2 regions of the Micromonospora sp. NPDC005254 genome follow, and region 2 is predicted to be linked to the other one. Evidence: riboswitches for the same ligand, from Rfam matches in the RefSeq annotation. Region 2 holds a riboswitch; the other holds the start of a gene.
The links. A riboswitch is a leader RNA that binds a small molecule or an ion and turns the genes downstream of it on or off. The one in region 2 is predicted to bind cyclic di-AMP.
Positions count from the first base shown of each region.

Region 1: linked by a shared signal. The riboswitch ahead of ACFYPR_RS30600 (hypothetical protein) and the one ahead of ACFYPR_RS15010 (NlpC/P60 family protein) in region 2 are both predicted to bind cyclic di-AMP.

Region 1 covers NZ_JBIAKM010000013.1:74,456-78,450, forward strand. The annotation lists gene ACFYPR_RS30595 (YibE/F family protein) at 305-1,669, shown strand; cyclic di-AMP (ydaO/yuaA leader) riboswitch at 1,836-1,966, shown strand; gene ACFYPR_RS30600 (hypothetical protein) at 1,971-2,990, shown strand; gene ACFYPR_RS30605 (carbonic anhydrase) at 3,079-3,807, opposite strand.
Region 2 covers NZ_JBIAKM010000004.1:380,479-384,473, reverse strand. The annotation lists gene ACFYPR_RS15015 (N-acetylmuramoyl-L-alanine amidase) at 1-1,745, opposite strand, end outside; cyclic di-AMP (ydaO/yuaA leader) riboswitch at 1,980-2,116, shown strand; gene ACFYPR_RS15010 (NlpC/P60 family protein) at 2,130-3,170, shown strand; gene dcd (dCTP deaminase) at 3,234-3,812, opposite strand; gene ACFYPR_RS15000 (pyridoxamine 5'-phosphate oxidase family protein) at 3,912-3,995, shown strand, end outside.

The DNA of each region.
Region 1 (3,995 bases), on a different contig from region 2:
CATGCCGCTCCGGGCGACGCCGCGCGGGCGGTTCGACCATCCGACACTCCGCCACGACCTGCGACACCCGGTCCGGCTGGCTAGCATTTCCGGCGATGGCCTACTGGACCCCACCGCCCAGTCGGGCACCGGCGCCGCCACGGCGCGGCGCCTCCGCCGACCGGCCGGTCCGACGGCTCACCCTGTGTGATCACCGGGTCGCCAGCCGGCAATCCGATGCGCCCGGCACCGCGTTCGACCGGCGGAGGTGAACCGACCGGCCCGTCGGCACGTACCCCGCACCGGATCGTTGGGAGTTCTCGCATTGGGTTCCGACCACAGCCGTACCGCTCCGCCCGTCCCACCCCGGGCCCGGCGGATCCTCGTCGCGACGGTGGTGCCGCTCTTCGTGGCCACCGTCGTCGCCGCCGTGGTGCTCTGGCCACGGGACGGGGCGCCGCAGACCGGCGGCGGCACGGACGCGCCGCGCCACCACGGCACGGTCACCCGGGTGGTGACCGAACCCTGCCCACCGTCGGCCAACCCGGAGGGCACGCCGGCCACCGGGCCGTGCGGGACCGTGGACGTACGGATCGAGGACGGGCCGAGCGCCGGCCAGCAGGTGCAAACGCCAGTCCCCGCCGGGCCCGGCGCTCCGCGGATCGAGGTCGGCGACGACGTCGTCCTGGTCGAGCTGACCGACCCGACCGATCCCGCCACCAGCAGCTGGAACATCGCCGAGCATCAGCGCGGAAAGCCGTTGGTGTGGCTCGCGGTGGTCTTCGCCGCCGCGATCGTCGCGTTCGGCCGGTGGCGGGGCCTGGCCGCGCTGGCAGGGCTGGCCGCCAGCTTCGCCATCCTGCTCACCTTCGTGTTGCCGGGCATCAGCGCCGGCCGGTCACCGCTGCTGGTGGCGGTGGTTGGCGCAGCCCTGATCATGTTCGTGGTGCTCTACCTGACACACGGGGTGACCGCGCAGACCTCGGTCGCGGTGCTCGGCACCCTGGGCAGCCTGGTGCTCACCGGCGTGCTCGCGACCATCGCCACCGCCGCCACCCACCTGACCGGCTTCGGCAGCGAGGACGCCACCACGCTGTCGATGTTCCAGGCCGATGTCGATCTGCGTGGCCTGCTGCTCGCCGGGATCATCATCGGCTCACTCGGGGTGCTCGACGACGTGACCGTCACCCAGGCCGCCACCGTCACCGAGCTGGCGAACGCCAACCCCGGCCTGAGCCGGCTGCAGCTCTACCGGGCGGCCACCCGGGTCGGCCGGGCGCACATCGCCTCCACGGTCAACACCATCGTCCTGGCGTACGCGGGCGCCTCACTTCCGCTGCTGCTTCTGCTCACCGCCGACACCCGCCCCCTCGGGCAGATCCTGACCAGCGAGTTCCTCGCCCAGGAGATCGTCCGCAGCGCGGTCGCCACGCTCGGCCTGATCGCCGCCGTACCCCTCACCACCGGGCTCGCCGCCGTGGTGACCGCGGCCGGGTCGACGCCGGCGCAGGGCGCGGCCGCCGACGTCCTGACGCCGCGCCCCCGTCCGGACCGGACGGAGGCGTTGGCCGCCCTCAGCTCCCCGCCAGCGGGTCGGTCCGACGGGCCCGACCCGGAGCGGAGCGCACCCCCATCCACCGCCACCACCGGGTGGCCAGAGCCGAACAGGAGCACGGATACGGCATGGTGACACTCCTCAGCGTGACCGGATCGGGCCTACGCCCTGAAAACCGCGTCACTGGTCACTCAACGCCATGGCGAAATGACGCTTTTAGTCGGCATCAGGACGTAGCTCAGGCGGTGGACTCTCGGGTAACCTCGCTGCCGGTCACCGACGAAGGCGCGCAGCGGCGCCTGCGGTGCCACCGCCCAATCGCCAACCGGCGAGCCGGGGACCCAGGTACGTGGGGTGAATCCGCGACAGCGGTAGGGGCCACTTCCGCCCCGAACCCGTCAGCTAACCCGGTCGGCGGTCGACGGAAGGGAACATTGTGACGGCACCCCTACGCCGCTGGTTGACACCCGTGGTGGCCGTGCTCGCTGCGCTGACCGTGTTCGCCGGGCCCCTCCCGGCCCACGCCGCCCCGACGACCCCCACACCGTCCGGGCACGAAGAGGAAGACGAACCCAAGCTCCTCAACGACGTCATCGAGCAGACCAACCGGGACTACGTGGCGGCCAAGTCCAAGCTGGACAAGTCCAAGAAGCGGCAGCTTGAGCTGGCGTTGCAGGTCGAGCGGGCGAAGGCCGACCTGGAGGCGCTGGCCCCGCAGGTCGGGCAGATCGCCGCCCAGTCGTACCGGACCGGGCGGATCGGCGCGATCGCGATGCTGCTGGAGAGCGACGCCCCGGACTCGTTCGTCCGACGGGCCGCGGCGCTCGACGAGATGAACATGGTCAACGAGAAGAAGCTCGCCGAGGTCAACACGGTCAAGACCCGCGCCGAGCAGGCCAAGCTGGCCCTCGACGCGGAGGTCCGCGAGCAGCAGAAGCAGACCGCCCTGATGGCGAAGGACAAGCGCGACGCGGACAAGGCGCTCGCGCTGGTCGGCGGTCAGGGTTTCACCGGCGGTCTGGTCGACGCCGTCTCGCCGGTCGCCCGGATCGGCCCGGGTCGCACCGCCGACGGCGACTGGAAGGCCGAGTCATGCAGCGAGGACGACCCCACCACCTCCGGTTGTGTCACGCCGCGCACCCTGCACGCGTACAAGGAGGTCAAGCGGGCCGGGTTCAACCGGTTCGTCGGCTGCCACCGCAACGGTGGCCCGTTCGAGCACCCGAAGGGCCGCGCCTGTGACTGGTCGTTGCAGAAGAGCGGCTTCAGCCCGTGGCACAACAACGACACCCGCATGTACGGCAACAACGTCGCCGCGTTCCTCATCCGCAACGCCGACCGCCTCGGCATCTACTACGTGATCTGGAACCGGCAGATCTGGTTCCCGGCGACCGGCTGGAAGTCGTACAGCGGACCGTCGAACCACACCGACCACGTGCACATGTCGCTGCTCTGACCCGGTGCCAAGAAGTCGAGGGCCGTCCCGCATCAGGCGGGGCGGCCCTCGTCGCGTCAGGCGGCGGAAGTTGCCGGGGCGGTCCGCGTCAGGCGGCGGCGGAAGCTGCCGGGTCGTCCGAGGCGCCGGGCGCGTCGAACGTCGCGGCACCCGCCGGTGCGGGGGTAACCGCGCGCACCACACCGGCGGCGAGCCGGTACGACATGCCCACCACCGCACACCGCCCCTGTGCCACCTCGTCGGCCAGCACGGGCGACTGCCCGAGCAGCGTCTCGACGGTCTGCGCGATGTGGATGTCGACGATGCCGTCGACGTCGTCCACGCCCTCGGCGGTGGCACGTCGCAGGCTGGGCAGCACCGCGTCGACCACCGCGGGCAGGTGTCCCGGCGGCGCGACGCCGGTGGCGGCCGCCTCACGGGCGGCCTGCACGGCACCGCACGAGTCGTGGCCGAGGACCACCACCAGTGGAGTGCCGAGCACCGTCACCGCGTACTCCACGCTGCCCAGCACCTCCGGGCCCGCGGTGTGTCCGGCCGTACGGACCACGAAGAGGTCGCCCAGCCCCCGGTCGAAGATGATCTCAGCCGCCAGGCGGGAGTCGGAGCAGCCCACGATCACCGCGAACGGGTGCTGCCCGTCGGCCACGGCGGCCCGGTGCCCGGCGTCCTGGTTGGGGTGGCGCGGCGCCCCGCTGACGAAGCGCCGGTTGCCCGCGGCCAGCTCGGCGTACGCTCGGGCCGGCTCGGTCGGCGTCGGCGCTCGATCGGCAGCCCGCTGCGGGCCCGGCTGCCCGCCAGGCGTACCGGAACGGCTCATCCCCGCACCTCGTCTCCACGCGTTTGACCTGCTCAAGAGGCTTTTCAGTCGGGCCGGCGGTGGGCGCTGGCTCGGGCTCCACGGTCACACGCACCGCAAGATGCGTCAAGATATGCGTGATTTAGATTTCATACGTTGACCCCCGAACCGGCCCTCCGGCCGTTGGGACCGGGCCGGTCCGTCGGCAC
Region 2 (3,995 bases):
TGGTAGGGCACGCCGGCCGGGTAGGCCGCCTGCTCCGGGTAGGCCCGCCCGTACACGGGGATGGTCGCCCGGCCCGGCTTCGGAACGGCCACCACGCCGACGGTCCAGGTGGCGGTCGGCGCGGACGCCGGGTTGTGGAACCAGGCCCGTTGCCCGAGGTACCAGATGGCCGTCCAGTCGCCCTGCCGGCCGGCCAGCGCGTACGTCTGGCCGGCGGAGGCCCGCGCCCCGTGGTCCGACACGTCCATCGTGTTCGGGGTGCCGTCCGGGCGGAGCGCGATGTCGTTGACCAGCGGCGCGTCCGCGGACGGCGCGGTGTGCAGCACCACCGACGAGGAGCCGCGCGGCGCGCAGGGTGTTCCAGGGGTGACGCACCCGGTGAACGCCGGTTGGTTGGTCGCGTAGTCGGGGTCGATCCGGACCAGCCCGGTGGCGGGGGTGCCGGTGTCCAGTCGCGGTGCGTGCAGCAGGTCGAAGTAGTGCGTCCAGTCCCAGTAGGGCCCCGGGTCCCAGTGCATCCCGCGCACGGTCGACGCGACGGTGCCGGGCACGTTGTCGTGGCCGATGATGTGCTGGCGGTCCAGCGGGATGCCGTACCGCAGCGCGAGGTGCCGGACGAGCTTCGCCGAGGTCCGGTACATCGCCTCGGTGTACCAGGTGCCCTGCGCGGCGAAGCCCTCGTGTTCCAGCCCGATCGACTTCGCGTTGACGTACCAGTTGCCGGCGTGCCAGGCGACGTCCTTGGTCTTGACGTGCTGGGCGATGTGCCCGTCCACCGAGCGCAGCGAGTAGTGCCAGCTCACGTAGGTCGGGTCCTGGACGAGTTTCAGCGTGGTCGCCCAACTCGCCTCGGTGTCGTGGATGACGATGTACTCGATCTTCTGCCGGGCGGGCCGGTCGGAGAGATCGTGGTTGCCGTAGTCGCCGTCGCCGAACGCCTCGTAGGGTGCCGGGATCCACTCACAGGAGACGGTCCGCGGGCACTCCAGGCCGTCCGGGCGGGCGAGTCGTCGCAGGCCCAGCCGGTCCAGCCAGGAACGCTGGGGTTGGACCGCGCGGGCCGGCAACGTGACCCGCTGGCCGTCGTCGGTCACGCGGGTCTCGCCGTCGCCGATGGTGGTGAAGACCTCGTCGGCGAAGGCCGCCGCGGCGTCGGCGCTGTCCGCGCCGGCGTAGCGGGCCACCGCGCCGTACCAGGTGGCGGGGTCGGTGCCGGCGCCGACCGGGGCGCCCACCTCCCGTTGGTACGCGGCCAGCAGCGCCGCCCCGCCCCGGATGTTGGTCGTCGCGTCGCTGCGCAGCGCCTCGGGGGCGGCGCCGGTCAGCGCGGCGGCGGCGTCGACGGTCTGCATCGCGGCCGTGGGCGGCGCGGGATCCGTGGCCGGCGCGGGTGCCAGGACGGCACGGGAGTCGTCGCCGCGCGGATCCTCGGTGCCGGCGTCGTGGTGGCCGCGCGCGGGTAGGGCGGCCACGTGGCGGGCATCGGTCAGGTGCATCGGTCCGTAGCCGCCGCTGGTGCTCGGGGTGCCGGCGTTGCTGTCCCAGCGGGACTCCAGGTAGGAGACCCCGAGCAGCACGGCGGTCGGCACGCCGTACTCGGTCGACGCGGCGGCGTACTGCTGCTGACGGTCGGCGGCCGGTGCGGCGGAGGCGGGGCCGGCGCTCAGCGGTACGGCGGCCGTGGCGATGACCACGGCGACCGCGAGCGATGCGCGCCGGCCGGCGGACAGGGTTGGACGTTCCATCGAACCCCCTAGATTTGACTGGTAACGGTGTGGTCACCTTCGCGCCGGTCGGGAGTCCGCGTCAATACCTTTCCATATATCAAACTGCATCGAAAGAAAGCTTCACGCACGCTCGGTGACCTCCTCCAATCGGTACGGAGTGTCACGGCCGCACGGGTTGCGGATCGGTAACGGCCGTCTCTACTCTGGTCATTTGTCGGCCCGGTAGCAGGTCTGCCCATCCCGGGCGGTAACGGACCGACACCGCCGAGTCGCTTGCGAGCGAGCCGGGGACCCAGGTTCCCCCGGGGTGAATCCGCAGCCAATGCGGTAGGGCGCCAACTTCCCGCCCGAACCCGTCAGCTAACCCGGTAGGCGGTCAGGAAGAAGGAGTACGGAACCCCGGTGGCCCTCCATGCCCCGCGGCCGTCGTCCGAACGGTCGGCCTCGGCCGACCCGACGTCGACAGTGCCGCGTCCACGCTGGTCCCGCTTCACCACCGCCCTCGCCGCCCTGGTCGGCGTAGCCGTCGTCCTGACGGGCAGCGCCACGGCGGCTCACGCGGATCCGTCCGTCGCCGAGATCGAGCGCCAGATCGACGCCGACTGGAACAAGCTCGAACCGGTCATCGAACGGCACAACGCCACCCGCGCGGACCTGGCCGTGAAGCGCAGGCAGGCCGACGCGCTCGCCGCCCGCATCGCGCCCCTGGAGCGCCAGGTCGACGCCGCGATGAACAAGGTCAGCGCGCTGGCCGTGCGCGCGTACATGGGCGAGAACCTGTCGACCGTGAACACGATGCTCGGCAGCCGGTCGCCCGGCGAGGTGGTCGGGCAGCTCGAGATGCTCGACCGGTTCGCCCACAACCAGCAGGAGGACGTCCGTCAGGTCGCCGACCTCCGCGACGAGCTGGCCCGGCAGAAGGCGCCGCTGGACGAGATGGTGGCCCAGCTGACCCGGACCGAAGCGCAGCTGGCGGCGAAGAAGAAGCAGATCAACGACGAGATCGACCGGCTGCAGAAGCTGCGCCTCAAGGTGTACGGCAATGGTGGCGGCGGTCCGCTGCGTCCGGCGCCCTGCCCGGCCAGCTACCCCGGCGGCGGCGCGGGCACGGCGGTCAAGTTCGCCTGTGCCCAGATCGGCAAGCCGTACGTGTGGGGTGCCGAGGGTCCGAACTCGTACGACTGTTCCGGGTTGATGCTCGCCGCGTGGGCGAAGGCCGGTGTGTCGCTGCCGCACAACGCCGCCGCGCAGAGCCGGGTGACCAAGAATGTCAGCAGGGGCGATCTGCGCCCCGGCGACCTGGTCTTCTACTACAGCGACATCCACCACGTCGGCATGTACGTCGGCAACGGCTGGGTGGTGCACGCCTCCCAGGCCGGTCAGCCGATCAAGATGAAGAAGGTCGACGACGGGCCGATCCACAGCTACGGCCGTCCCGGCTGACCAACGCGGGACGCAGCAGGGCCCGTCGCGATCTCGTCGCGGCGGGCCCTCGTCGTCCGCTATCTATCGCGTCGGCCAGGCACGCCAGTTCTGCCAGGAGCGGCTCGGCGTCGGCCCCCGCTGCCCCTGGTAGCGCGAGCCGTAGACCACCGAGCCGTACGGGTGCTCGGCCGGCGAGGAGAGCCGGAAGATGCAGAGCTGGCCGATCTTCATGCCCGGCCAGAGGGTGATCGGGAGGTTCGCCACGTTGGACAGCTCCAGCGTGACGTGACCGGAGAAGCCCGGGTCGATGAACCCGGCGGTGGAGTGGGTGAGCAGGCCGAGGCGGCCCAGTGAGCTCTTTCCCTCCAGCCGGCCGGCGAGCTGGTCGCCGAGCGAGATCACCTCCAGCGTCGAGGCGAGCACGAACTCCCCCGGGTGCAGCACGAACGGCTCGCCGTCGGGCACCTCGACCACCGATGTCAGGTCGTCCTGCTGCATGGCCGGGTCGATGTGGGTGTAGAGATGGTTGTTGAACACCCGGAACAGCCGGTCGAGTCGTACGTCGATGCTGGACGGTTGGACCAGGGTGGGCTCGAACGGTTCCAGGCCCAGCGTGCCGGCCTTGATCTCGGAGACCAGGTCACGGTCGGAGAGCAGCATCGGACCACCATAGCCGCGTTGGCCGGACCGGCCGGATTCGGTGCCGGTGACCAGCGCGTCGAGGTCGCTGCTCGTACATTTGTTCGATAGAATGTCGGCATGGCTTCCTGGTCCGAATTCGCCGCCGACGAGCCCCGCCTCGCCGACGGGATCCGCGTTCTCCTGCAGCAGTACGGGCCGGGC